DNA from 4 places in the Pseudomonas sp. S2_H10 genome. Region 2 is predicted to be linked to each of the others. Evidence: predicted binding sites of a transcription regulator. Region 2 holds the regulator's gene; each other region holds the start of a gene.
What was found. The regulator sigma-54, encoded in region 2, starts transcription at its own class of promoters, with help from an activator protein. The targets are predictions, from matches to a motif close to ANTGGCATNNANNTTGCTNT.
Positions count from the first base shown of each region.

Region 1 (7,182 bases), 1.2 Mb from region 2:
GACTCGGCCAACCTCGCGACCCGTGAGGAGCATCTGGCCAGCGAAGCCCGATTGCTGGCCGATCAGTTGAGCACCTTCCACGGCACCTTGCGTGAAAGCACTCAGCGCCTGAGCGGGTTGTTTGAAAAGCGTTTCAGCGCGGGCCTGAGCGTGCACCCGGATGAACCGGTCACCGTGGGTGGCGTGCAGACACCGGGTCTGCATCTGGGCAGTGAGGTGCTGAACAACAACTTCAACGAAGTCGACGAGTTCAAGCAAATGACCGCCGGTGTCGCCACGGTATTCGTGCGCAGTGGCGAGGACTTCATCCGGGTCAGCACCTCGCTGACCAAGCAGGACGGCAATCGCGCGATCGGCACGCTGCTCGATCATGCTCATCCGGCCTACGCGCGCCTGATGGCAGGGCAAAGCTACGTGGGCCGTGCGCTGTTGTTCGAACGTTCCTACATGACGCAGTACACGCCGGTGCGCGATAACAGCGGCAAAGTCATTGCGGTGCTGTTCGTGGGGTTCGATTACACCGAAGCGCAGAACGCGCAATTCGACAACCTCAAGCGCTTCCGCATCGGCCAGACCGGCTCCCTGGCGCTGCTCGACGAGCAAAACAAATGGCTGGTACCCATCGCCGGTGTCCAGGCACTGGATCAGGCCGTCCCGACCATCGCCAGCCTGGCGAAAACCCCGGGCCAGGGTGAGTTCTGGAGCGATAGGGGCGAAGACTTCTACAGCCTGACCGTGCCGTTCGAAGGGGGACCGTGGTCGGTGGTGGCGAGCATGCCGAAAAGCGAAATTCGCGCGGTGACCTGGAGCGTCGGTCTCCAGTTGGCCATCGGCAGCTTGCTGGCCATGTTGCTGGCGGTGGGTTCGGCCGTCTGGTTGCTGCGCAGCAAACTGGCGCCCTTGGGTGATCTGGTACGTCAGGCCGAAGCTTTGGGCGCCGGCGATTTGAGCGTGCGCCTGAGCGTGTCGAGCAACGACGAGATCGGCCAGTTGGCCCGCGCGTTCAACCAGATGAGCCAAGCCTTGTCGACGATGGTTGAGCACATTCGCAAGGCTTCGGCAGAGGTCAACAGCCGTGCCCAGGCGTTGTCCGGTCTGTCTGGCGGCGCCTACGAGGGGATGGAGCAGCAGTCCGGCGAAATCACCAGCATGGCCGGCGCCGTGGAGGAGTTCAGCGCAACCTCCCTGAACATTGCCGACAACATGGGCAGCACCCAGCGCCTGGCTCAGGAAAATGCCGAGCAAACCCGAATCGGTCGTACCTCGATGGACGAAGCGTCCTCGTCGCTCGAGCAAATCGCCGGTGCGTTGAACAGCACCGCGACAGTGATCAATACCCTGGGCCAGCGCTCCCAGGAAATCGGCGGCATCGTCGGCGTGATCACCTCGATTGCCGAACAGACCAATCTGCTGGCGCTCAACGCCGCCATCGAAGCGGCGCGTGCTGGCGAGCAGGGCAGGGGATTTGCGGTGGTGGCCGATGAGGTTCGCAACCTGGCATCCCGTACCCGCGAGGCCACGAACGAAATTTCCGGCATGATCCAGAGCATCCAGCAGGAAACCGGCAACGCTATCAGCACCATGGAGCAGGGCAATGTGCTGATGCAGGAAGGGCTGTCGCGCAATGCCAACGTGGCTTCGGCGCTGGCGCGGATTGACGAGCAAAGTCGTTCGGCCGGTCAGCAGTTCACGGCAATCACCACCGCAACGCAGGAGCAAAGCAGCACCGCGACCTTGCTCAGCAGCAATCTGCAAAGTATTGCGCTGGCCAACAGTGAGCAGCGGGAGGTGGTTTCCAATCTCGCGGTGACTGCGAAAGAGTTGGAATCATTGGCGGCGGACTTGCGTTCAGAGGTTGATCGCTTTCGTTGATGTGCCGCTGAAATCGCCATCGCGGGCAAGCCACGCTCCCACAGGATTTTTGAACGACGCAGAACCTGTGGGAGCAACTGTCTTCAGCACTTATTGAGTCGCAGGCCGATACTGCAACGCCTCCGCCAGATGCGCTCGGCTGATCGCATCAACCTGTTCCAGATCCGCCAGCGTTCGCGCCACCTTGAGCAAACGGTGCGCCGAACGCAGTGAAAGGGTCAATCGTTCACAGGCGGATTCAAGCCAGTGCTCATCGACTGTGGATAACTTGCAGTGCCGACGCAGCCCCGGCAAATCCAGAAACGCATTGGCACAGCCCTGACGTTTCTGCTGGCGTTCACGTGCCTCGGCAACCCGCTTCGCAGCGCTCGCACTGTCCTCTCCTGGCTTCGTCGCCGGATTCAACGCCGTGGCTTCCCGGGCGACGGTCAGATGCAGGTCGATGCGATCCAGCAGCGGCCCCGAGAGTTTGTTGCGATAACGCTGCACCATGTCCGGCGTGCAGGAACAGCGTCCGCTCGGCTCGCCAAGATATCCACAGGGGCACGGATTCATTGCCGCCACCAATTGAAAACGCGCCGGAAAACGCACGCGATCCTTTGCTCGGGAGATCACGATATGCCCCGATTCCATTGGCTCCCTCAGGACTTCCAGGACTCTGCGTTCAAACTCGGGAAGCTCGTCAAGAAACAAGACGCCGTGGTGGGCGAGGGTAATTTCACCCGGTTGCGGTTTCGAACCGCCACCCACCAAAGCGGGGCCGGAAGCGGAGTGATGGGGCTGGCGAAAAGGGCGCTGCGGCCAGTGGCGCAAAGGTACACAACTGGTGACCGATTGAATCGCCGCCACTTCCAGCGCCTCGCTTTCGCTCAGCGGCGGCAGCAATCCGGGCAAGCGACTGGCCAGCAAGGTTTTTCCGGTCCCTGGAGGTCCGCTCAACAGCAGGTTGTGAGCGCCTGCTGCCGCAATCAGCAACGCCCGCTTGGCCGCAAGCTGCCCTTGCACTTCATTCAGATCGGGATAGGGTTTGCTGGCGCAGATCAGTCCGTCGGAAGCATAAGGTTCGATCGGTGTATGCCCGTTGAAGTGCGCGACGGCCTCCAGCAAATGGTCGACAGCAATCACTTTCAGTCCCGACGCCAGGCACGCTTCTTCCGCGTTCGCCCGCGGCACCATCAGCCAGCGCCCGGCCTTGCGCGCCGCCAGCGCCGCCGGCAACACCCCTCGAACCGCCCGCACCGCACCTGACAGTGCCAGCTCCCCCAGGCACTCGACGTCATCCAGTGTCAGGGTCGGCACCTGCACGCTGGCCGAGAGAATCCCCAGGGCAATCGCCAGGTCGAACCGCCCGCCATCCTTGGGCAGATCTGCCGGTGCCAGATTCAAGGTGATCCGTCGTGCCGGAAACTGCAGCCCGGAATTGATGATCGCACTGCGCACCCGATCCTTGCTTTCCTTTACAGCCGCCTCGGGCAACCCAACCATGGTTAGCGACGGCAAACCATTGGCCAGATGGACTTCAACAGTAACGGCAGGCGCCTCCACGCCGACCTGGGCGCGGCTGTGGACGATGGAGAGGGACATGGTCGTTCCTTGAGCTAAACGAGGGCCGCTTCCTGCGGGTTTTTCAAGGGTAGTCAGGGGATGGGGATTTTGCGTGGCGGGAGGGAAGGTGAACTTTCGCAGGATGTTGCGAGCTATCGCCGGACGGGCGGGCAGAAAAAAACCGCCATTCAGGCGGTTCTTCGGTAGACAGTTTCAGGCTCTTTTACCGGCAAGCAAGCCCGGAGGCTCAAGGTCTTTGCCGTGAGACGCAGCGACATCAAGAAATCGTTGTTGATTGGCTGAAATCTTGCCGCCTAGCCGAAGTGCTTCAGCATGATATTGAATGATGAGTAAAAGCTTGGCTTTTCGCTTTCTGTGAATCATGGACACCTCCTGTGCCTGGGAGTGAGATCGATACGATTTCTGGCTGTGTCTGCAATCGACCTACGAATTGCGCGCAGCCTGGATTGAGCGTGGTTGAACGTTAAATGCTCAAAGCGACTGCAAGACCCGTGAAGCCCGCTTCCACCACGGTTCTACCGGGCGTGTTGCCTGCGCCCGCTCTCTCATCATCTGCGGCACATCCTGCAGCCGAATCCACGGCTGGTTGTTCCAGTGCAGCAGGCTCAACGACATTTCCGGCCAATTGAGCAGGCTTAGTTGTGGGCGTTCGGTTGTGGTGGGGTGTTGGGCGTCTCGCAGGGCGGGGATGACTTCGTGGGTGAGCCATTCGCGCAGAGCTCGGTACTCGGGGCAGTAGTGGTAGACCAGTAATGCGTAGACGCCGGATTCGCTGATCAGCAGGGAGTTTTCGATGTGACCGTGGATGAGGGTTTCGGCTGTTTGGTATTGGTCGGGATCGAGTTTTCGGAGTTGGCGGTCGTTGAGGTAGATGCGTAGAAGTCGCCCTAGGTCGCTGGCGCTGAACCAGGGTTGGTTTTGTATCAGGAGGGCGTGGAGGTGGAGTTTGTGGCGGGTGAAGACGTGAGGGATTAGATAGTTTTCGTCCATCGAGCAGTACCCAAATTCGCATGAAGGAAGCTGCCGCTGATCGTCGCCAAACGAAAAGGGTGGCAGCCGTGCGCGGGTTGGCGAACCGGTGCATGCGAAAAACCGGCAGACCCGAAGGTCTCCCACGCCCAGCCGCCATAATTCGAGAAGGGAATAATGCCCAGTATCGAACGTGGTTGCGGTGCGTCACATGCTGTCCGGGTCGCCAAACCCGGTGCTGAATATTCAGCCGAGATGAGCTTAGGAACCGGGGCTTAGCGACGCAATCGGACGGCGGATGAGAACTTTGTAGGACGTTGCTTGGATTGTTGCGGGCTGAAGGTCAAAAGATCGCAGCCTGCGGCAGCTCCTACGGGAAAAGCTGAAGGTCGTGCCGACCTTCAATCGCGGGCAAGCCCGCTCCCACAGGGATTGGGGGTTACTCGGCGGGTGGATTCAGCTTCGCTTCCAACTCTGCCACCTTCGCCTCAAGGCTCTCCAGCCTTGCCCGCGTGCGCGCCAGCACAACCATCTGGCTATCGAACTCTTCCCGACTCACCAGATCCAGTTTGCTGAAGCCGCTTTGCAGCAACATTTTGAACTGGCTTTCGATTTCGGCTTTTGGCAGAGGGGTGTCGCCACTGAAGAGGCGGGAGGCGGTGCCGGTCAGGGCGTCGAGGAAGTCTTTTGGCGCGAGCATGGGCAATGTCCTGGAAACAATGGCGGGCAGTGTACCACGCAGTGTCTATAGTCATTTTCGCAGGCGGGAGGTGCACGCTTTTCGCGCATGGAGACGGACGGTGTCGCACCGTTGTTGTGCGTAACGTGCAGGGTGTTGTTGCGATGTCTCCACCATCATCCGGTAAACACTTGAAAACAGTCAGTTTTGTGGACATGGCAAGCTTTCTGCTTAGATGCAGGTGACCCATGCACTGATGCAGTCGCTGTGACGAATGCAGTGCGCCAGGCGGAACGCGGGGAGTGTTTCGCAGGAGCGGTTAGCTGGCGTCGGACGGGCAGGTAAGGCCGACGATGCGTTACAAAGCCAGGCACTGCGCTTAGACTTGAGACGGGTTTGTTTTCCTGGGGCAAGTCCACCAATTCGGGAGAGAGTTTTCATGAAGCTAGTCACTGCCATCATCAAGCCGTTCAAGCTGGACGACGTACGCGAGTCGCTGTCCGAGATCGGCGTGCAGGGCATTACCGTCACTGAAGTCAAAGGCTTTGGCCGGCAGAAGGGTCACACCGAGCTGTATCGCGGCGCGGAGTACGTGGTCGATTTCCTGCCCAAGGTGAAGATCGACGTCGCCATCGACGACAAGGATCTGGACCGGGTAATCGAGGCCATCACCAAGGCTGCCAACACCGGCAAGATCGGTGACGGCAAGATCTTCGTGGTCAATCTGGAACAGGCGATTCGCATCCGTACCGGCGAAACCGATACCGACGCAATCTAAGCCGCCACAAACCCAACGCCCCAGGAGAAAACAATATGACTCTGCGTAAATTCGCAGGGCTAGGAGCCCTGTTGTCTATCGTAATGCCCAGCCTTGCTTTGGCGGCAGACGAAGTGGCGGCTCCAGTCCTCAACTCCGGCGACACCGCCTGGATGTTGACCTCGACAGCCTTGGTGCTGTTCATGACCATTCCCGGCCTCGCGCTGTTCTACGGCGGCATGGTTCGGTCGAAAAACATTCTTTCCGTGATGATGCAGTGCTTCGCCATTACCGGTCTGATCAGCGTCCTGTGGGTCATCTATGGCTACAGCATCGCGTTCGACACCACGGGCATGGAGCAGGGCGTCGTCAACTTCAACTCGTTCTTCGGCGGCATGGGCAAGGCGTTCCTCGCCGGCATCACGCCAGCCAGCCTGACCGGTCCTGCGGCGCTGTTCCCTGAGGCAGTGTTCGTCACCTTCCAGATGACCTTCGCCATCATTACCCCGGCGTTGATCGTCGGCGCCTTCGCCGAGCGGATGAAGTTCTCCGCGATGCTGGTCTTCATGGGCATCTGGTTCACCCTGGTTTATGCACCGATTGCACACATGGTCTGGTCGGGTAACGGCGGCCTGATGTGGGATTGGGGCGTGCTCGATTTCGCTGGCGGCACCGTGGTGCACATCAACGCCGGTGTGGCCGGTCTGGTTGCCTGCCTGGTACTGGGCAAGCGCAAAGGCTTTCCGACCACGCCGATGGCCCCGCATAACCTTGGTTATACCCTGATGGGCGCGGCCATGCTGTGGGTCGGCTGGTTCGGCTTCAACGCCGGTTCCGCCGCTGCGGCCAACGGCACCGCCGGCATGGCGATGCTGGTAACGCAAATCGCTACCGCCGCTGCGGCACTGGGCTGGATGTTTGCCGAGTGGGTCACCCACGGCAAACCAAGCGCACTGGGCATCGCATCGGGTGTGGTTGCAGGTCTGGTCGCCATCACTCCGGCGGCCGGCACCGTAGGCCCGATGGGCGCTCTGGTGATCGGTCTGGCGGCTGGCGTGGTGTGCTTCTTCTGCGCCACCACCCTGAAACGCAAGCTCGGCTATGACGACTCCCTGGATGCCTTCGGCGTGCACGGTATCGGCGGTATCCTCGGCGCGATCCTGACCGGTGTGTTCGCCGCGCCGTCCCTGGGTGGCTTCGGCACCGTGACCGACATCGGCGCACAGGTATGGATTCAGTGCAAAGGCGTCGGCTTCACGGTGATCTACACCGCGATCGCTACGTACATCATCCTCAAGGTGCTGGATATGGTCATGGGGCTGCGCATCAACGAAGAAGA
Region 1 covers NZ_CP162754.1:3,470,927-3,478,108, reverse strand. The annotation lists gene AB4O16_RS15620 (methyl-accepting chemotaxis protein) at 1-1,872, shown strand, start outside; gene AB4O16_RS15615 (YifB family Mg chelatase-like AAA ATPase) at 1,963-3,456, opposite strand; gene AB4O16_RS15610 (hypothetical protein) at 3,631-3,801, opposite strand; gene AB4O16_RS15605 (BRO-N domain-containing protein) at 3,910-4,428, opposite strand; gene AB4O16_RS15600 (accessory factor UbiK family protein) at 4,847-5,107, opposite strand; gene glnK (P-II family nitrogen regulator) at 5,526-5,864, shown strand; gene AB4O16_RS15590 (ammonium transporter) at 5,900-7,182, shown strand, end outside.
Region 1: the regulator sigma-54 is predicted to act here: its motif matches at 5,301-5,320, upstream of glnK (P-II family nitrogen regulator).

Region 2 (7,182 bases):
CATCTGGCCAAGAGCTACAAGAGCCGCCAGGTCGTGCGTGATGTCAGCCTGTCCATCGACAGCGGTCAGATCGTCGGCCTGCTTGGCCCGAACGGCGCCGGCAAGACCACCTGCTTCTACATGATCGTAGGCCTGGTGCAGGCCGACCAGGGCCGCGTCCTGATCGATGACCTGGACGTCAGCCACCAGCCGATGCACGGCCGCGCAAAGGCCGGTATCGGCTACCTGCCGCAAGAAGCATCGATCTTTCGCAAACTGTCGGTGGCCGACAACATCATGGCCATCCTCGAGACCCGCAAGGAACTCGACAAGGCCGGTCGGCGCAAGGAACTGGAAAGCCTGCTGCAGGAATTCCACATCAGCCACATCCGCGACAACCTCGGCATGAGCCTGTCCGGCGGCGAGCGCCGCCGCGTGGAAATCGCCCGTGCCCTGGCCACCAATCCGAAATTCATCCTCCTCGACGAACCCTTCGCCGGCGTGGACCCGATTTCGGTCGGCGACATCAAGCAGATCATTCACCACCTCAAGGCCAAAGGCATTGGCGTGCTGATCACGGACCACAACGTTCGTGAAACCCTGGATATCTGTGAAACCGCCTACATCGTCAATGACGGTCAACTGATCGCCGAAGGCGACGCAGAGACCATCCTGGCCAACGATCTGGTGAAGGAAGTGTACCTGGGTCACGAGTTCCGCCTGTAAGCGCCGAGCCGTGCCCTGGCAGCCGCCCGGGCACATGACCTGCGGATTCACCAGTGCTTCATGCAACCCGGCGTGAACAGCCCCCGACAAGGGCAATTCAGCAACATATTTTTATCGTTTTTTATTGTTACTGCGCTCTAGGCAAAACCTTCAGTTTCAGGCATATAATTTGCTTATGTTTGGCGCCCCGGCGCCCTGTAGTGGATGGCGCATGTGCGCCGGCGAATAAGGTGTTAAGCCCCTGCCATGAAACCATCGCTAGTCTTGAGAATGGGCCAGCAGCTGACGATGACACCGCAGCTGCAACAGGCCATCCGCCTGCTCCAATTGTCGACCCTGGACCTGCAACAGGAAATCCAGGAGGCCCTGGAGTCCAATCCGATGCTCGAACGCCAGGAAGAAGGCGACGACTTCGACAATTCCGACCCCTTGGCCGACAACGCCGAACAAAAACCCAACACCGATATCCAGGAACCTTCCTACCAGGAAAGCGCACCGACGGTTGACAACCTTGAAGAGGGTGACTGGAACGAGCGCATCCCCAACGAACTCCCTGTCGACACCGCATGGGAAGACGTTTACCAGACCAGCGCCAGCAGCCTGCCCAGCAACGACGATGACGAGTGGGACTTCACCACCCGCACCTCGGCCGGTGAAAGCCTGCAAAGCCACTTGCTGTGGCAACTGAACCTGGCGCCGATGTCCGATACCGATCGGCTGATCGCCGTGACCCTGATCGACTGCATCAACAATCAGGGCTACCTGGACGAAACCCTCGAGGAAATCCTCGAAGCCTTCGACCCGGAACTGGACATCGAGCTGGACGAAATCGAAGCCGTCCTGCACCGCATCCAGCAATTCGAGCCCGCCGGCATCGGCGCCCGCAACCTGGGCGAATGCCTGCTGCTGCAATTGCGCCAGCTACCCGCCAAGACCCCTTGGCTGGCCGAGGCCAAGCGCCTGGTCAGCGACTACATCGACTTGCTGGGCAGCCGCGACTACAGCCAGTTGATGCGCCGCATGAAGCTCAAGGAAGACGAGCTGCGCCAAATCATCGAACTGGTCCAGAGCCTCAATCCGCGCCCGGGCTCGCAGATCGAGTCGACCGAAGCCGAGTACGTCGTTCCCGACGTGATCGTGCGCAAGGACAACGAACGCTGGCTGGTGGAGCTCAATCAGGAGTCGGTGCCACGGCTGCGGGTCAATGCCCAGTACGCCGGTTTCGTGCGCCGCGCCGACACCAGCGCCGACAACACTTTCATGCGCAATCAGCTGCAGGAGGCTCGCTGGTTCATCAAGAGCCTGCAAAGCCGCAATGAAACCCTGATGAAGGTTGCCACCCAGATCGTCGAGCATCAGCGCGGTTTCCTCGAATATGGCGACGAAGCCATGAAGCCGCTGGTCCTGCATGACATCGCCGAAGCGGTCGGCATGCATGAGTCGACGATTTCACGGGTGACCACCCAGAAGTTCATGCACACCCCCCGGGGCATTTATGAACTGAAATACTTTTTTTCAAGTCATGTAAGCACCTCAGAGGGCGGCGAATGCTCGTCCACGGCCATCCGGGCGATCATCAAAAAACTGGTTGCCGCGGAAAATCAGAAAAAGCCGTTGAGTGACAGCAAGATCGCTGGTTTACTGGAGGCACAAGGCATTCAGGTGGCTCGCCGCACCGTCGCCAAGTACCGCGAATCCCTCGGGATCGCGCCTTCGAGCGAACGCAAGCGGTTGATGTAGGGCCACGCCACAGCGTTCCAGTGGTAGATCATCTGATCTGCCGCTTTATGCACTGGCAACGAAGGAGAAGCTGTATGCAAGTCAACATCAGTGGACACCAACTGGAAGTGACCGAACCTCTTCGCTCCTACATCGGCGAAAAACTCGAACGATTGGAGCGACATTTCGACAAGATCACTAATGTGCAGGTCACGATGACCGTCGAAAAGTTGAAGCAGAAAATCGAAGCCACGCTGCATATTCCCGGGAATGAAGTGGTCGCCAACGCGGAGCATACTGATATGTATGCGGCGATCGACGCACTCACCGACAAGCTGGATAAACAACTCAAAAAGCATAAGGAAAAGACCCAGAGCCTCCTCCAGGGCGCAACCGGTCGTTAACACTCCCTACCCATGATCCGACTTGAAAGTATCCTGACCCCCGGCCGTTCCCTGGTGAACGTGCCGGGCGGCAGTAAAAAGAAAGCCCTCGAACAAATTGCCAATCTGATCGCCCGCGAAGTGCCGGCCCTGGAGATGCAAGATGTCTTCGAGGCGCTGATCGCCCGTGAAAAACTCGGTTCCACCGGTTTTGGCAACGGCATTGCGATTCCACATTGCCGTCTCAAGGGCTGTGTGTCGCCCATCAGTGCATTGATGCACCTGGACGCCCCAATAGATTTTGACGCCATCGACGGCGCGCCGGTTGACCTGCTGTTCGTACTGCTGGTCCCGGAAGCCGCCACCGATGCGCACCTGGAGCTGCTGCGACAGATCGCCAGCATGCTCGACCGCAAGGAAGTTCGCGAAAAACTGCGTAATGCCGCAAGCAATGAAGCCCTGTATCAGGTTGTCCTGGACGAGCAAAACGGTCAGTAATCATGCGCTTGATCATCGTCAGTGGCCGTTCCGGCTCAGGTAAAAGTACCGCCCTCAACGTACTTGAGGACAACGGCTACTACTGCATCGACAATCTGCCTGCCGGCCTGCTGCCGGAACTGGCCGAACGAGCGTTGATTCACACCGAGCTGATGCAGCCGCTGGTCGCCGTCTCCATTGACGCCCGCAACCTGCCCAGCCATCTGTCACGCTTCCCCGACCTGCTCGAAGAAGTCCGCAGCCGCCACATCCAGTGCGATGTCCTGTATCTGGACGCCGACGAAGAAACCCTGCTCAAGCGCTTCTCGGAAACCCGCCGGCGCCATCCCCTGAGCAACGCCAACCGCTCGCTGGCCGAAGCCATCAATGTCGAGAGCGTGCTGCTCGGGCCGATTGCCGACCTCGCCGACCTCAAGATCAACACCACCAGCCTGAACCTGTACCAACTGCGCGACACCATCAAGCTGCGCCTGCTGAATCAACCGGAACCCGGCACTGCCTTCCTGGTGGAGTCGTTCGGATTCAAGCGTGGCATGCCGGTGGACGCCGACCTGGTGTTCGATGTGCGCTGCCTGCCCAACCCTTACTGGAAGCCGGAATTGCGCGAGCAGTCCGGGCTCGATCAGCCGGTTGCCGATTACCTGGCGGCACAGCCGGATGTCGAAGAGATGTTCCAGGACATTTCCACATACCTGCTAAAGTGGCTGCCTCGTTTTGCCGCCAGCAACCGCGCCTACGTCACCATTGCCATTGGCTGCACGGGCGGACATCACCGCTCCGTCTACCTGACTGAGCGTCTGGGGCAGGCGCTGCAAAAAACCCTGAAGAACGTCCAGGTTCGCCACCGCGACCTCAGCTAAAGGATTCACATCGCGATGCCTGCTCTGGAAATCGAAATCATCAATAAACTGGGCCTGCACGCCCGCGCTTCTGCAAAATTCGTTGGGGTGGCAGGTCAGTTCCCGTGCCAGATCCGGGCCGGTCGCACACCAGAATCAATGGTCGATGGCAAAAGCATCATGGCGATGATGATGCTGGCCGCCGGCAAAGGCACCACGATCCACTTGAGCACGGAAGGCGAGCAGGAACAGGAAGCGCTGGCTGCGCTGGTGGCGTTGATCAACAACTTCTTCGACGAAGGCGAGTAAAGGCCAGGGCTTGGTAGTAAGGGGGCAAGCCCCCTCTCCACAAATCAGGCCAAAGCCGTATCCATCACCATCATCAGGCAAAATCCCATCAGCAGTCCAAGGCTGGCAAGCTTGTCATGACCATTGCGGCGCGACTCGGGAATGACTTCGTGGGTCACCACCAGCAACATGGCCCCCGCCGCCAACGCCAACCCCAAAGGCAACAACAGCTCGGCCAGGCTCACCAGCCAGGCGCACAACAGCGCGAACACCGGTTCGACCAAGCCTGAGGCGGCACCTATCAGGAACGCCTTGACCCGAGACATCCCCGCCCCGGCCAAAACCAACGCGATGACCAACCCTTCCGGCACATCCTGCAAGGCAATGCCCATCGCCAGGCTGTCGGCATCCGGCATGCCGCCGCCGGCAGAAACACCAACCGCCATGCCTTCGGGAATGTTGTGGGCAATGATCGCAAACACAAACAGCCAGATGCGCGGAGGAATGACCGGTCGCTCCAGGGTGCCGACCAGCATTTGCGGGCTGGCACCGGAGACTTTCCGGTCCACGAGGAACAGCCCGAACGCGCCGAGCATGATGCCGAAGCTGATCAGCCCACTGGACGCCCAGGGTGACAAGCCAAGCCCTTCGGCGGCAGCGATGCCCGGAACGATCAACGAAAATGCCGTTGCCGCGAGCATCACGCCAGCGCCAAAACCAAGCAAAGTGTCGCTGAGCATCTGCGGCATCCGCCGAATCACCAACACAGGCACGGCACCCAGCGCGGTGCCCAGGGCGCAGATCGCACCGCCCTGCAATGCACGCAGCAACTTCGGTTCAAGGTCGAGCCAGGCCAATCCATGGGCAACCAAAAGGCTCATACCCGCCAGCAGTAACAACGATCCGAACGCGTAACGAAACATCCGTCCACTTCCGATCGCCAGTGTTTCAGTGCCCATAGTCCAGCCTTGGATTGTTTTTGTAGAAGACCTAAGCCAGTGCGGCTTGATAGCGCGCAGCGACTTGCGGCCAATTGATCACGTTGTAGAACGCGCCGATGTACTCAGGACGGCGGTTCTGATAGCGCAGGTAATAGGCATGCTCCCAGACGTCGAGGCCCAGGATCGGCCTATTGCCGTTCATTAGCGGGCTGTCCTGGTTACCGCTGCTTTCCACCACCAGTTTTTTTTGCGGGGTCACGCTCAGCCAGGCCCAGCCACTGCCGAAGCGGGTCAACGCAGCTTTGGTGAAGGCATCCCTGAAACTGTCGAGCCCGCCCAATTGCTCGTCGATAGCCTTGGCCAGCGCGCCTTCGGGTTTACCTCCGCCGCCGGGCGCCATGACTTCCCAGAACAACGAATGGTTGGCGTGGCCGCCGCCCTGATTGATCACCGCCACGCGCAGTTTTTCCGGCAGTTGCTGAACGGCGGACACCAGCTTCTCCACCGGCCACTCGGCATACTCGGTGCCTTCGACTGCCGCGTTGAGGTTGTTGATGTAAGTCTGGTGATGCTTGGTGTAGTGGATCTCCATGGTCTGCGCATCGATGTGCGGTTCCAGGGCGTCGTAGGCGTAGGGCAAGGCAGGCAAGGTAAAAGCCATGTTCAATGGACTCCATGATGATGAGGCGCAGGCGAAGCGACATTGATGTGCAGCAGTCGATGGGTGCGCGGATATTCGCCGTGCTCGCTGATGAAATTCAGCAGTTCGACGTAGGTCTTGCTGCTCTGGCGCAACGCGGCTTCACGCAATGTTTGTGGGAGCCTCGAGTCCTGCATGGTCTGCAACAACCGTTGATGGATGGCGCACAGGTATTCGGCGCTCTCCTCCGGCTGGTTCAGGCGCAAGTGCAGGTCCGCCAGGTTGTGATGGGAAATCACGCAAGCTGCCACCGCTTCGTCGGCATCCGCCCAGCGTTCAAACAGCACCTGGGCCAGAGCCAATGCCTGCAGATACGCCTCGCGGGCATCGACCAGTTCACCCTGCATGAAAAAGCGGTTGGCTCTTTCGATCGTGCGTTTCCAGTGCTCCATGGTGCGCCTCCAAAGCGGTAGCGGGGCTTACACGCCGCCTGCGGTGAGTTTTTCCGGGTTGAGCAATTCTTCCAGCTGGCCGCGCGACAGATCAGTGTGCTCCAAGGCGACGTCAATCACCGGGCGGCCTTGCTGATAAGCCTTCTTGGCAATCTCGGCGGCCTTCTGGTAACCGATGATCGGGTTGAGCGCCGTGACCAGAATCGGGTTGCGTGACAACGCTTCCTTGATCCGGCTCTCGTTGACCTTGAAGCTGGCGATCGCCTTGTCCGCCAGCAGACGGCTGGAGTTGGCCAGCAACTCGATGCTGCTCAGCAGGTTCTGGGCAATGATCGGCAGCATCACGTTCAGTTCGAAGTTGCCCGACTGGCCGGCGATAGTGATGACGCTGTCGTTGCCGATGACCTGAGCCGCGACCATCGCGGTAGCCTCGGGAATGACTGGGTTGACCTTGCCTGGCATGATCGAAGAACCCGGCTGCAACGCTTCCAGTTCGATCTCGCCAAGGCCGGCCAACGGGCCGGAGTTCATCCAGCGCAGGTCGTTGGCGATTTTCATCAGCGATACGGCGGTGGTTTTCAGTTGCCCGGAGACTGCGACGGCGGTGTCCTGGGAACCAATCAGCGCGAACAAGTCCTGACCTGGCTTGAACTCGACCTGGGTCAATTTGCTGAGTTGCTGGCTGAAGCGCGCTGCAAATTCGGGGTGGGCGTTGAC
Region 2 covers NZ_CP162754.1:4,648,229-4,655,410, reverse strand. The annotation lists gene lptB (LPS export ABC transporter ATP-binding protein) at 1-705, shown strand, start outside; gene AB4O16_RS20775 (RNA polymerase factor sigma-54) at 952-2,445, shown strand; gene hpf (ribosome hibernation-promoting factor, HPF/YfiA family) at 2,520-2,828, shown strand; gene ptsN (PTS IIA-like nitrogen regulatory protein PtsN) at 2,841-3,305, shown strand; gene rapZ (RNase adapter RapZ) at 3,308-4,165, shown strand; gene AB4O16_RS20755 (HPr family phosphocarrier protein) at 4,181-4,453, shown strand; gene AB4O16_RS20750 (ZIP family metal transporter) at 4,498-5,391, opposite strand; gene AB4O16_RS20745 (superoxide dismutase) at 5,423-6,034, opposite strand; gene AB4O16_RS20740 (hypothetical protein) at 6,037-6,465, opposite strand; gene AB4O16_RS20735 (class II fumarate hydratase) at 6,493-7,182, opposite strand, start outside.

Region 3 (7,182 bases), 780 kb from region 2:
AGGGCGCGCGGGCCGAAGGCAAGCTCGGGCTGCTGGAGCTGACGGCGGGCGGTACGCTGTTTCTCGATGGCGTCGGCGAAATGAGCCCGCGCTTGCAGGTGAAATTGCTGCGCTTTTTGCAGGACGGCTGCTTCCGTCGCGTGGGCAGCGATGAAGAGGTCTATCTCGATGTGCGGGTGATCTGCGCGACCCAGGTCGACCTGTCCGAATTGTGCGCTCGCGGCGAGTTCCGCCAGGACCTCTATCACCGCTTGAACGTGTTGTCGCTGCACATCCCGCCGCTGCGCGAGTGCCTCGACGGATTGACACCGCTGGTGGAGCATTTCCTCGATCAGGCCAGTCGGCAGATTGGCTGCCCGTTGCCCAAGCTCGCCCCGGCGGCCATGGAGCGGCTCAGTCATTACCATTGGCCGGGCAACGTGCGGCAACTGGAGAACGTGCTGTTCCAGGCGGTTTCCCTGTGCGACGGCGGCACGGTCAAGGCCGAGCACATTCGCCTGCCGGACTACGGCGTGCGTCAGCCGTTGGGCGACTTTTCGCTCGAAGGCGGTCTGGATGAAATTGTCGGACGCTTTGAAAAAGCAGTGCTGGAACGGCTTTATTCGGAACATGCCAGCAGCCGATTGCTCGGCAAGCGGCTGGGTGTTTCCCATACAACGATTGCCAACAAGTTACGTGAATATGAAATAGGGAAGCTGGAGCGTTAATAACTCATTTAAATAAGAATATTTATCGAGTGTAAATAATTAACCAGCGCCTTCACTTCGTATTTGAAGCACTAAAACTGCTGCTGTTGATCTGAATCATGGAACTTGTCGAGTTAGCCATCTAGGCTCTCCTCACAGTTTGGCAGGAGCGCTAACCATGCCATCAATGGATGACTCTACCCGGCGAGTTCGCAAAGAAACTCGCCTGTTCTATTTCCTGATCATTGTTCTGTTCCCACTGTTATCGGTGGCGATAGTCGGTGGTTACGGTTTTTTCGTCTGGTTTCTGCAAATGCTCCTCGGTCCGCCAGGCCCTCCTAACTGATCGCCATCCATCTCTAATTCAGCATGGAGTACGGGTCATGGAAAAGACGTTGCACATCGCCAGCCTGGTGGTACATGCCCGTCCTGCCTTGTTCGAGGCGGTGAAAGCCAATCTGCGTTTGCTCAAGGGCGTTGAGCTTCATCAGGAAAGTCCCGCCGGCAAACTGGTGGTTGTGCTGGAAACCGAACACGAAAGCCAGATCCTTCAGCGAATCGATCAGATCAACCGCTTGCCGGGTGTGCTCAACGCCGCCCTGGTTTATCACGAAATTCTCGATGTAACGGGAGAAAGCACATGCCTATGACGCGGCGAGAGTTTGTCAAAGCCCAGGCTGCCGGGATCGCGGCAGCGGCTGCGGGCCTCCCGGTGTTTACCTCTGCCAGCAACCTGGTTACCGAAGAAGACATGGTTGCCCTGGATTGGAACAAGGCGCCCTGTCGTTTTTGTGGTACCGGTTGCAGCGTCATGGTGGCGACCAAGGACAACAGGGTTGTTGCAACCCACGGCGATGTAAAAGCCGAGGTCAATCGCGGGTTGAACTGCGTCAAAGGCTACTTTCTATCCAAGATCATGTACGGCGTTGATCGGCTGACTCAGCCGCTGTTGCGCATGACCAATGGGCAATATGACAAACAAGGCGAGTTTCACCCGGTGTCCTGGAAGCAGGCGTTCGATGTGATGGAGTTGAAGTACAAGGAGGCGCTGAAGAACAAGGGTGGTGAATCCATCGCCATGTTCGGTTCCGGACAGTGGACGGTCTGGGAAGGGTACGCAGCCAACAAGTTGATGAAGGCGGGGTTTCGCTCGAACAACATCGACCCCAATGCACGCCATTGCATGGCCTCGGCGGTCATGGGGTTCATGCGCACTTTCGGTATCGATGAGCCGATGGGCTGTTATGACGATATCGAAGTCACCGATGCGTTCGTCCTGTGGGGTTCAAACATGGCGGAAATGCATCCGATTCTGTGGAGTCGGGTGACCGATCGCCGTTTAAGTCAGCCAAATGTGAAAGTGGCCGTGCTCTCTACGTTCGAACATCGCAGTTTTGAACTGGCCGACATTCCGATGGTGTTCAAGCCACAGACTGATTTGCTCATTCTCAACTACATCGCCAACCACATCATTGAAAGCGGTTCGGTCAACAAAGACTTCGTCAGCAAGCACACCAAATTCGCCAAAGGCACCGATGACATCGGCTACGGTTTGCGTGCCGATAATCCGCTGGAGATGAAGGCCAAGAATGCCGACAAGGCGAACACCTGGACCGACATCGACTTCGAGCAATTTGCCGCTTTCGTCAAACCCTACACCCTCGAGCGCACCGCGAAGGAAACCGGGGTGCCGGCCGAGCGCCTCAAGGCATTGGCCGAACTGTATGCCGACCCCAAGCGCAAGGTGGTTTCGTTCTGGACCATGGGCTTCAACCAGCATACCCGGGGTGTGTGGGCCAATAACCTGATCTACAACATTCACCTGCTGACCGGGAAAATCAGCGAACCGGGCAACAGTCCTTTCTCGCTGACGGGCCAACCTTCGGCCTGCGGGACGGCGCGTGAGGTGGGCACGTTCTCCCATCGCTTGCCTGCCGACCTGGTGGTTACCAACCCGGCGCACCGCGCCACCGCGGAAAAAATCTGGAAGCTCCCGGCGGGCACCATCAAGGAAAAGGTCGGGTTCCATGCCGTGCAGCAGAGTCGCATGCTCAAGGATGGCGTGCTCAATGTGTATTGGACCATGGCCAGCAACAACATGCAGGCAGGGCCCAACATCATGCAGGAAGTGCTGCCGGGGTGGCGCAACCCCGAGAACTTCGTGGTGGTGTCGGATGTGTATCCCACCGTCTCGGCACAGGCGGCGGATCTGATTTTGCCCACGGCCATGTGGGTCGAGAAAGAAGGTGCTTACGGCAACGCGGAGCGGCGTACGCAATTCTGGCATCAACTGGTTTCGGCGCCGGGTGACGCCAAGTCGGACCTCTGGCAATTGGTCGAGTTTTCCAAGCGCTTTAAAACCGACGAGGTGTGGTCGCAGGAGCTGTTGGACGGTTCACCGCAATACAAGGGCAAGACCCTGTATGAGGTGCTGTTCAAGAATGGCCAGGTCGATCAGTTCCCGGTTGAGCAAATGGCGGCAGGCTATCAGAACGACGAAGCCCGGGATTTCGGTTTCTACCTGCAAAAAGGCCTGTTCGAAGAATATGCCCAGTTCGGCCGTGGACATGGTCATGACCTTGCACCCTTTGATCGTTATCACTCCGAGCGCGGGTTGCGCTGGCCTGTCGTCGAAGGCAAGGAAACGCTTTGGCGCTTCCGTGAGGGTTACGACCCCTATGTCGAGAAGGGCAGCGGCGTGCAGTTCTACGGCTACCCCGACAAGAAGGCGATCATCTTCGCGCTGCCCTACGAGCCACCCGCGGAAGCCCCGGACGCGGACTTCCCGTTCTGGTTGAGCACCGGTCGGGTGCTTGAGCATTGGCACACCGGGACCATGACCCAGCGTGTCGAAGAACTCTATAAAGCGGTCCCCGACGCGCTGGTCTACATGCACCCGGCCGATGCCAAGGCCTTGAATGCCCGGCGTGGCAGCGAAGTGAAACTGATCAGTCGGCGCGGCGAAATGCGTGCGCGCATTGAAACCCGAGGGCGCAACAAGCCGCCCCAAGGTCTGGTGTTCGTGCCGTTTTTCGATGCCAACAGGTTGATCAACAAAGTCACGCTCGATGCGACGGACCCCATCTCCAAGCAAACCGATTACAAGAAATGCGCGATCAGGATTGAGTTGATCAAGACGGCATAAGGAGAGCTTTCATGAATTATCGTTCGCTGCCCCTGATTGCCGCTCTGCTGGTGTGGTTGCCCGCAGCGTTTGCGGCAGACCCCGGTTACCCACTGGATGCGCCGGCGCCGGACGGGCGGCGAGTCGGCGGGACCCTGACCCAGGAGCTGCCGGCGCCGCCCATCGCGGAAGACGAGAACAAGGACCTCAAGCGTGAGCGCAATTACCCCGAGCAACCGCCCACCATTCCCCACAGCATTCGCGGCTATGCCATCGACAAGAACAGCAACAAGTGCCTGTCCTGCCACAGTCGCGCCAACAGTGCGCGTACCCAGGCGCCGATGATCAGCATCACGCACTACATGGACCGTGACGGCCAGGCATTGGCGGCGGTGTCGCCGCGCCGATACTTCTGCAACCAGTGTCACGTGCCGCAAAAGGATGTGAAGCCACTGGTGAACAACAGCTTCAAGAACATCGACCAGGTCTTGCAAGACGAAATCAACCATCAGCCGAAACCTTGAGGAGAGGCCATGAAATCTTTGCTTGCCTTGCTCAAGGATTATTGGGGTGTGCTGCGTCGGCCCAGCGTGCATTACAGCCTGGGCTTCCTGACCCTTGGCGGGTTTATCGCCGGGGTGATTTTCTGGGGTGGGTTCAACACCGCGCTGGAAGCGACCAACACCGAGAAGTTCTGCACGTCCTGCCATGAAATGCGCGACAACGTTTTTGTCGAGTTGCAGGAAACCATTCACTACACCAACCGCTCGGGCGTGCGCGCCACGTGCCCGGACTGCCACGTCCCCCACGAGTGGACGCACAAGATCGCCCGCAAGATGCAGGCTTCCAAGGAAGTCTGGGGCAAGCTGTTCGGCACCATCAGTACCCGGGACAAGTTTCTGGGCATGCGCCGGGAGCTGGCCGAACACGAGTGGGCACGGCTCAAGGCCAACGATTCCCGGGAGTGTCGCAACTGCCACAACTTCGAGTTCATGGACTTCACACGCCAGGGCAAACGCGCCGCCAACATGCACTCCACGTCATTGGCCAGTGGCCAGGCAACCTGTATCGACTGCCATAAGGGCATTGCCCACAAACTGCCCGACATGAGCGGTGTGAAAGGCTGGTAGCCGGCTTTTCACGGCGTTGCCGCCAAACGGCATATCCGCGCCGGTTTTTCGTCTTCGATACCTTGTTCGATTCCCCTCCGATTAGCCTCGAACCCCGTGTTTCAAGGGGGTTCGAGCCTCTGCGCGCAAGTTGGTCTGCAAATTGCTACAACCTGCGCAACACAGCAGTGGGCGGCAAACGTCCGGCAGGCAGAGGAAAGAGTGTGGACAAGTACCTTTATGTGGCTATGACCGGCGCCAGCCAGAATGCACTGGCGCAAAAGGCGCATGCCAACAACCTCGCGAACATCTCCACCAACGGCTTCCAGAAAGACCTGGAGCAGGCCCGTTCGATGCCGGTGTTCGGTGACAGCTTTCCGGCGCGTGCGTTTGCCATGGCCGAACGCCCGGCCACCGATTTCTCCCCTGGCTCGCTGGTGGAAACCGGCCGTGACCTCGACGTTGCCGTGCAAGGCAACGGCTGGATTGCCGTACAGAATCCCGATGGCGGTGAAAGCTACGTGCGCACCGGCAGCCTGAACGTCGACGCCCTTGGCGTGTTGCGCGCCGGCAACGGCATGCCGGTCATGGGCAATGGCGGGCCGATTGCCGTGCCGCCCGAGCAGCAGATCGAAGTCGGCGAGGACGGCACCATCAGCATCCGCGCGATGGGCGAAGGTCCCCGGGTGATGGCTGAAGTCGACCGCATCAAGCTGGTCAACCCGGACTTCAAGAACATGACCAAGGGCCTGGACGGCTCGATCCACACCAAGGACGGCCAGCCTGCGCAGGCAGACGCCGACGTCAAGCTGGTGTCGGGGTTCCTCGAGTCGAGCAACGTCAATGCCGTGGAAGAGATGACCTCGGTGCTGGCCTTGTCCAAGCAGTTCGAGCTGCATATCAAGATGATGAACACCGCCAAAGACGATGACCAGGCCATGGCTCGGGTCTTGCAGATCAGCTAATTACCAGAACGTCGCGCCGTAAAACAGGCGCACGAGGAGAATCGAATGCTTCCGGCTCTATGGGTTGCCAAAACAGGTCTGTCCGCCCAGGACACCAACCTGACCACCATTTCCAACAACCTGGCGAACGTGTCGACCACGGGTTTCAAACGTGACCGCGCCGAGTTCCAGGATCTGCTCTATCAGATCAAGCGTCAGCCTGGCGCCCAGTCGACCCAGGACAGCGAACTGCCGTCGGGCCTGCAACTGGGTACCGGTGTGCGCATCGTCGGCACCCAGAAAAACTTCACCGCCGGCAGCCTGCAAACCACCGAGCAGCCGCTGGACATGGCCATCGACGGTCGTGGTTTCTTCCAGATCCTGCAACCGGACGGCACCACCTCCTATACCCGTGACGGTACCTTCCACCTGGACTCCAACGGGCAGATCGTCAACGCCAGCGGCTTTGCCCTGGAGCCGGCCATTGTCATTCCGAACGATGCGCAGACCTTCACGGTCGGCCGCGACGGCACCGTGTCCATCACCGTTGCCGGCAACCCGGCTGCCCAGGTGATCGGCAACCTGCAAACCGCCGACTTCATCAACCCGGCCGGCCTGCAGGCCGTGGGCAACAACCTGTTCCTGGAAACCGCCGCCAGCGGCGCGCCGCAAGTCGGCACCCCGGGCCTGGCCGGTTTCGGTACCACGCTGCAGAACACCCTGGAAACATCGAACGTCAGCACCGTTGAAGAGATGGTCAACATGATCACCACCCAACGCGCCTACGAGATGAACTCCAAGGTGATCTCCACCGCCGACCAGATGCTCTCGTTCGTAACGCAGAATCTGTAATCAAGTCTATGAGGCGGCCATGAGGTCGCCTGCAACACCGTGAGGTAGGGTCATGAATCGCTTCGTCTCTGTTCTGGCATTGAGTGGGATTACCGTGCTCGCAGGCTGCGTGCCTGTGTCGCCCAAGCCCAATGACCCTTACTACGCCCCGGTGTTGCCGCGCACGCCGTTGCCGGCGGCGGCGAACAATGGCTCGATCTATCAGGCCGGTTTCGAGCAGAACCTGTACAGCGACCGCAAGGCGTACCGGGTGGGCGACATCATCACCATTACGCTGAACGAAAAAACCCAGGCCAGCAAAAATGCCAACTCGCAGATCGGCAAGAACAGCAAGACCGACATTGGCCTGAGCTCGTTCTTTGGCGGTGGCTTGAGCACCAACGATCCGATCGGCAGCGGCGACCTGAGCCTCGATGTCGGCTACAGCGGTGACCGTGCGACCAAGGGTGACAGCAAGGCGGCGCAGG
Region 3 covers NZ_CP162754.1:5,426,900-5,434,081, forward strand. The annotation lists gene AB4O16_RS24410 (sigma-54-dependent transcriptional regulator) at 1-707, shown strand, start outside; gene AB4O16_RS24415 (periplasmic nitrate reductase, NapE protein) at 865-1,032, shown strand; gene AB4O16_RS24420 (chaperone NapD) at 1,070-1,336, shown strand; gene napA (nitrate reductase catalytic subunit NapA) at 1,327-3,831, shown strand; gene AB4O16_RS24430 (nitrate reductase cytochrome c-type subunit) at 3,843-4,334, shown strand; gene AB4O16_RS24435 (cytochrome c3 family protein) at 4,344-4,940, shown strand; gene AB4O16_RS24440 (flagellar basal body rod protein FlgF) at 5,144-5,884, shown strand; gene flgG (flagellar basal-body rod protein FlgG) at 5,930-6,715, shown strand; gene flgH (flagellar basal body L-ring protein FlgH) at 6,768-7,182, shown strand, end outside.
Region 3: the regulator sigma-54 is predicted to act here: its motif matches at 5,070-5,089, upstream of AB4O16_RS24440 (flagellar basal body rod protein FlgF).

Region 4 (7,182 bases), 1.1 Mb from region 2:
AGGCCTGGTCGCTTTCGAAGCGCGCCATGGCCACATCGAGAATCGGCTGCAGGCGCTGTGCGTGAATGCCTTCGACGATGTAGGCACTGACCCCGGACTTGATCGCCTGGCGCATTACAACGGGGTCGTGTTCGTCGGTGAACATCACGATCGGTCGTGGTTGGTCGCGAGTCACCAGCACCACTTGTTCCATGACATCGCGACCCGGTGACTCGGTATCGATCAGGATCACGTCCGGACGCACCGTTTCGACGCGTTCGGGCAGGTCGATGGTCAGGCCGGACTCGTCGATCACCTCGAATCCGGCCTCGGTCAGGGCGGCCTTCAGGCGTCCGACTTTTTTCGCGGTGTCGTTGATCAGCAGGATACGCAGCATGTTCGTGGTCTCCTGTCAGCGGCTGGCGGATCGATGGGCGCTGTCGCTCATCGCGTGCAGTTTGAAACCGCGGGCATAACCGGCGGGGTCCGAGCCGTCCCAGATCTTGCCGTCGATCAACTGGCTGCTGCGCATCTCCCCGGCGGGCGACACGACGCCGACGGCACTGGCGGCCTGACGGTAGAGGTCCAGTTGCTGGACCTGCCGGGCCACCGCGAGATAGTCCGGGTCCTCGCGCAACAGACCCCAGCGGCGGAACTGGGTCATGAACCACATGCCGTCGGACAGGTACGGCAGGTTGACCTCGCCATTGCCGTGCAAACGCAGGGCGTGCGGGTCTTGCCAGCAGTGGCCGAGTCCGTCGGCATATTCGCCCAGCAGGCGCGGTGCGATGCAGTCCAGCGGCGCGTCCAGATACTGCGCGGCACTGAGCAATTGTGCGGTACTGCGGCGATTCTCGGTGCTTGCCTCGATGAAGCGGCTGGCCTCCAGAACCGCCATCACCAGTGCCCGGGCGGTATTGGGGTATTGCTCGACGAACGCGCGGGTGCAGCCGAGGACCTTTTCCGGGTGGTCGGGCCAGATGTTCTGGGTGGTGGCCAGGGTAAAGCCGAGATCCTGCTGCACGGCGCTGGCGGACCAGGGTTCGCCGACGCAAAAGCCGTCGATTCGTCCGGCCCGCAGGTGCGCGACCATTTGCGGCGGCGGCACCACCACGCTGTCGACATCCAGTAGAGGGTGAATGCCCTGGCTGGCCAGCCAGTAATACAGCCACATGGCGTGGGTGCCCGTAGGAAAAGTCTGAGCGAAGGTGAGTTTTGGGCGAGTTTGGTGCACGTGCCGATCCAATGCTTCAGGACTGGTCACACCCTGCGTCTGCAAGCCGCGGGACAGATTGATGCTCTGACCGTTCTGATTCAGGCCCATCAACACCGCCATGTCGGTCGCGGCCACGCCACCGATGCCCAGGTGAACGGCGTAGATCAGGCCATAGAGGCTATGGGCGGCATCGAGTTCGCCGCTGACCAGCTTGTCCCGCAGGTTGGCCCAGGACGCCTGGCGCTTGAGGTTCAGCGTCAGGCCATAGGGTTGGGCGAAGCCCTGGGTGGCGGCGACCACGACCGAGGCGCAGTCGCTCAAGGCCATGAAACCGAGGTTGATTTCGGTTTTTTCCGGGGCATCGCTGCCATTGACCCAGGCCAGAGGGCCGGCTGACGGTTCGTTCATCGTGCGTTCACCTTGCAAAAAAAACGTCGTCCCGGGGCCAAGCACGAGCAGGCCCGGGACGACGCCATTGTCTTTGCACACATTCCGTCATTGGCATGGGTGCTGGTGCCTGGAGTGGTGCAAGGCATATGCCATCAACTGTTGTTTTGATCGCATGCCTCGCTTGCCACCCCGTTGCCCGGCTATAATCGCCGGCTCAATTCGCCGCCAATCGAGTCAATTCCGCCCATGTACACCCTGGCCCGTCAGCTGTTGTTCAAACTCTCCCCGGAAACCTCCCACGATCTGTCCCTGGACCTGATCGGCGCAGGTGGACGTCTTGGGCTCAACGGCTTGCTGTGCAAGGCCCCGGCGAAGGTGCCGGTGAATGTCATGGGCCTGGACTTCCCGAACCCGGTGGGTCTGGCCGCCGGCCTGGACAAGAACGGCGCGGCCATCGATGGTTTTGCCCAACTGGGTTTCGGTTTTGTCGAAATCGGCACCATCACCCCGCGTCCGCAGCCGGGCAACCCGAAGCCACGCCTGTTCCGCTTGCCGGAAGCCGAGGCGATCATCAATCGCATGGGCTTCAACAACCTCGGCGTCGATCACCTGCTGGCCCGCGTGGCGGCGGCCAAGTACAAGGGCGTGCTGGGCATCAACATCGGCAAGAACTTCGATACGCCGGTCGAGCGTGCCGTGGATGACTACCTGATCTGCCTGGACAAGGTTTACGCCCACGCCAGCTACGTGACGGTCAACGTCAGTTCGCCGAACACGCCGGGCCTGCGTAGCCTGCAATTCGGCGACTCGCTCAAGCAGTTGCTGGCCGACCTGGCCGAGCGCCGTGCGGAACTGGCCTTGCGTCATGGCAAGCATGTGCCGCTGGCGATCAAGATCGCACCGGACATGAGCGACGAAGAAACCGCCCAGGTCGCGCAAGCGCTGATCGAAACCGGAATGGATGCGGTCATTGCCACCAACACCACCCTGAGCCGCATCGGCGTCGAAGGCATGGAGCATGGTGACGAGGCGGGTGGCTTGTCCGGTGCACCGGTTCGCGACAAGAGCACCCACACTGTGTCAGTACTGGCATCTGAGCTGGGTGGTCGCCTGCCGATCATCGCTGCCGGCGGCATCACTGAAGGCAAGCACGCGGCGGAGAAAATCACCGCGGGCGCGAGCCTGGTGCAGATCTACTCGGGCTTCATCTACAAAGGCCCGGCGCTGATTCGTGAGTCGGTAGACGCCATCGCGGCCCTGCGCTGAAGACTGCTTGGGGGCTTTTTGTGGCGAGGGGGCTTGCCCCCGTTCGGCTGCGAAGCAGTCGTGTTTTTCCTGGCATACCGAGTTGTTTGGTTTTGGGGCCGCTTCGCAGCCCAACGGGGGCAAGCCCCCTCGCCACAAAGGTTTGCCGCTGATTTTGAGCAGGCATAAAAAAGGGCTCCTTGAAGGAGCCCCTGGGCCGGAGCCCGCGGTCCGGATGGGACACGCATGGTTAATTCAGTACAAAATCAAATTGTCGTGTCGGAGTGTTGTGCCCTGTAATTAGCCGACGGCGTGAAGTTCGTTGAGTCTGTGGATTCCCGCAGTGCCGGTCATACCGTCCCAGTTGTCGCCGCGTCCTTCTCGCCAGCCGTTGATCCAGGCTTGACGTACCGACGGTAGAGTAAATGGGCAAAGCTCACGGGATTTGCCACCAACGCCATATTGATATCCGCGCAAAAATGCTCTTTCCAACGGATCACGCTTAAGTCTTCTCATAGGGTGTTGCCCTCACTTGTTGACTGTATTTATCGCGTCGACCTCTATTGAGGTCTGGCAGAAAAACTCTGCCGTTGGGGGCTCGTTGCCGGCGTGACGAGCCAAGGTGTTGACGTCATTGCGGCGCCAACCTGAGTTGAGTTCTAACCAATGCGTCACATCGAGGGAATGATCGTTTTGTCATAAGGAAGTAACTGTTCATGTGCTAAGACCATAAGTAACAGAGTGTTTGTTGCGTATTTATTAGCCAAACCCCGGTATGATCGGCCCTGCGCTGGATGATGGGTTTAATCCTTTAGTGAGAATGGCTCCCGTTGCCGGGATGCACTATTCGACGAAGGGTCGACTTATGTCATTTTATTGCATCAACTTTTTTATCTGTCCTTGCATCTAAGCTCATTTGACCCGGGCAGCAGGGGTGGAACGGCACACCTTCGTGCCACGCGGGCGCTCTTCGAGAAAAGCGCCTGATTGAAAACCGGACCGGCAATGCGTTGCCCGGTCACTCAGCCAAAGGTTCTGGAATTCCCATGTCCGATCGTTTCGAACTCTTCCTCACTTGCCCAAAAGGCCTTGAAGGCCTGCTCATCGAGGAAGCCGTCGGGCTTGGCCTTGAGGAAGCGCGGGAGCACACCTCTGCCGTGCGCGGCATGGCCACCATGGAAACCGCTTATCGCCTGTGCCTGTGGTCGCGCCTGGCCAACCGCGTGCTGCTGGTGCTCAAGCGTTTCCCGATGAAGGACGCCGAAGACCTGTACCACGGCGTGCTGGACATCGAGTGGCAAGACCACATGCTCAATGACGGCACCCTGGCCGTCGAATTCAGCGGGCATGGCTCGGGCATCGACAACACTCACTTCGGTGCGCTGAAGGTCAAGGACGCCATCGTCGACAAGCTGCGTACTCCGCAAGGCGACCGTCCGTCCATCGACAAGCTCAACCCGGACCTGCGCATTCACCTGCGCCTGGACCGCGGCGAAGCCATTCTGTCCCTCGACCTGTCCGGTCACAGCCTGCACCAGCGCGGCTATCGCCTGCAGCAAGGTGCGGCGCCGCTGAAGGAAAACCTCGCGGCGGCCATCCTGATCCGTTCCGGCTGGCCGCGCATCGCGGCCGAAGGCGGCGCACTGGCCGACCCGATGTGCGGTGTGGGTACATTCCTCGTAGAAGCAGCGATGATCGCCGCCGATATGGCGCCGAACCTGCGTCGCGAGCAGTGGGGCTTCACCGCCTGGCTCGGCCACGTCCCGGCGTTGTGGAAAAAACTTCACGAAGAAGCGTCCGAGCGCGCCGCTGCCGGCCTGGCCAAGCCACCGCTGTGGATTCGCGGTTACGAAGCCGACCCGCGCCTGATTCAACCGGGCCGCAACAACGTCGAGCGTGCCGGCCTGAGCGAATGGATCAAGATCTATCAGGGTGAAGTCGCGACGTTCGAGCCGCGTCCGGACCAGAACCAGAAAGGCCTGGTCATCTGCAACCCTCCGTACGGCGAGCGTCTGGGCGACGAGGCGAGCCTGCTCTATCTCTACCAGAACCTCGGCGAACGCCTGCGTCAGGCCTGCCTGAACTGGGAAGCGGCGGTGTTCACCGGCGCGCCGGACCTGGGCAAGCGCATGGGCATCCGCAGCCACAAACAGTATTCGTTCTGGAACGGCGCCTTGCCGTGCAAGCTGTTGCTGATCAAGGTGCTGCCGGACCAGTTCGTCACCGGCGAGCGTCGTACCCCGGAACAGCGTCAGGTCGAGCGTGAACAAGCGGCCTACGATCAGACGCCGGACGAGCCGCAGGAACGCAAGTTTAACAAAAACGGCAACCCGATCAAACCGACGCCGGCACCGGCTCCGGTGGTCGAGCAGCCGCGCCTGAGCGAAGGCGGGCAGATGTTCGCCAACCGCCTGCAAAAGAACCTCAAGGCCTTGGGCAAGTGGGTCAAGCGTGAAGGCATCGACTGCTATCGGGTTTACGATGCCGACATGCCGGAATACTCCATGGCCATCGACCTGTATCACGATTGGGTCCACGTCCAGGAATACGCCGCGCCGAAATCCATCGACCCGGAAAAAGCCTCGGCACGCATGTTCGACGCCCTTGCTGCAATTCCGCAGGCGTTGAACATCGACAAGAGCCGCGTGGTGGTCAAGCGCCGCGAGCGTCAGAGCGGCACCAAGCAGTACGAGCGCCAGGCGGCGCAGGGCAAGTTCGTCGAGGTCAATGAAGGTGGCGTGAAGCTGCTGGTGAACCTCACCGACTACCTCGATACCGGTCTGTTCCTCGACCATCGGCCAATGCGCATGCGTATCCAGAAAGAGGCGGCCGGCAAGCGCTTCCTCAATCTGTTCTGCTACACCGCAACGGCCAGTGTGCACGCGGCCAAGGGCGGCGCGCGCAGCACCACCAGTGTCGACCTGTCGAAAACCTACCTGGACTGGGCGCGTCGCAACCTGTCGCTGAACGGCTTCTCCGACAAGAACCGCCTGGAGCAGGGCGATGTGATGGCGTGGCTCGAAGCCAGTCGTGACGAGTACGACCTGATCTTCATCGACCCGCCGACGTTCTCCAACTCCAAGCGCATGGAAGGCGTGTTCGACGTGCAGCGCGACCAGGTGCAACTGATTGACCTGGCGATGGCGCGTCTGGCGCCGGGTGGCGTGTTGTACTTCTCCAACAACTTCCGCAAGTTCGAACTGGAAGCCAATCTCGGCGAGCGTTATGCGGTCGAGGAAATCACCGCGCAGACCATCGATCAGGATTTCAGCCGCAACGCCAAGATCCATCGCGCCTGGAAAATCACGGCCCGTTGAAAACTGAGTGAACCCTTGTAGGAGCGAGCTTGCTCGCGATGAACCCGAAAGCGCCGCGTGTATCCAGAAAGCACGCGTTATCGTTATCGACCATCGCGAGCAGGCTCGCTCCTACAGGTGATCAACGCTGGTCAAATTAGTGGCAAATAGCTATAACTCAACTCACGGCCAAAGGGCTTTCCCGCACCTGGCGTTTTGAGTTGCGTTCTATGTCGTTGCACGCCGTGCGCCCAAAGATCCTGGGTTTTATCAGCGAAGATGTCTCGGCCTGGCTGGTCGCGCTGCTGGTATTGCTGGTCGGCGGGGTGCTCACCGGTTTGCTGGCATGGTCGACGCTGAATCTGTTTCACCATCAATTGCGGCAACGCTTTCAACTGCTGGCCAGTGAGCGTTATAGCCGTATCGAAGAGCGTTTCGAAGATCAGGAGCAGCGCCTCGATGGCCTGCGCCGTTTTTTCGCCAACTCCGACTCGGTGTCCCGGGCGGAATTCGACGGTTATACCCAGCCTTTGCTGCTGCGAACCCAAGCCTATTCCTATGCGCAACGGGTCAGCGGTGAGCAGCGGGCGGCGTTCGAACGCCGTGCCCGTGACGAAGGCTTGAGTGACTTCACCCTGCGCGAACTCGATGCCGATGGCGAACTGAAGCTGGCGGGCGAGCGCGACGAGTACGTGGCGGTGCTCTACAGCCAGACCCAAAGCAAACTCGGTTCTCCCCTCGGTTACGACTTGCTGGCCCAGCCGCTGCGGCGTGCCACGCTCGAACGGGCCCATCAGCATGGCCGCATGGCGGTGTCGCAACCGATGCATCTGGTGAGTATCGAGCCGGCTTATGCGCGAGGCGTACTGCTGGTCGCCCCCGTCACACCACGCAACAGAAAGGACCACAACGCCACCAAGCCCTACGGTTATGTGATGGCCGTGATCAGCATGCGCCAGTTGCTCGCGGACGGGCTGCCGGAAGCGAGCCGTGACTATCTCTCGGTGCGCATCCTCGATCTGTCGACCGACGACCAGCACGAAGTGCTCTTCGAGT
Region 4 covers NZ_CP162754.1:5,730,623-5,737,804, forward strand. The annotation lists gene AB4O16_RS25875 (ANTAR domain-containing response regulator) at 1-376, opposite strand, end outside; gene AB4O16_RS25880 (CmpA/NrtA family ABC transporter substrate-binding protein) at 392-1,603, opposite strand; gene AB4O16_RS25885 (quinone-dependent dihydroorotate dehydrogenase) at 1,832-2,851, shown strand; gene rmf (ribosome modulation factor) at 3,131-3,346, opposite strand; gene rlmKL (bifunctional 23S rRNA (guanine(2069)-N(7))-methyltransferase RlmK/23S rRNA (guanine(2445)-N(2))-methyltransferase RlmL) at 3,877-6,147, shown strand; gene AB4O16_RS25900 (sensor domain-containing diguanylate cyclase) at 6,357-7,182, shown strand, end outside.
Region 4: the regulator sigma-54 is predicted to act here: its motif matches at 1,720-1,739, upstream of AB4O16_RS25880 (CmpA/NrtA family ABC transporter substrate-binding protein).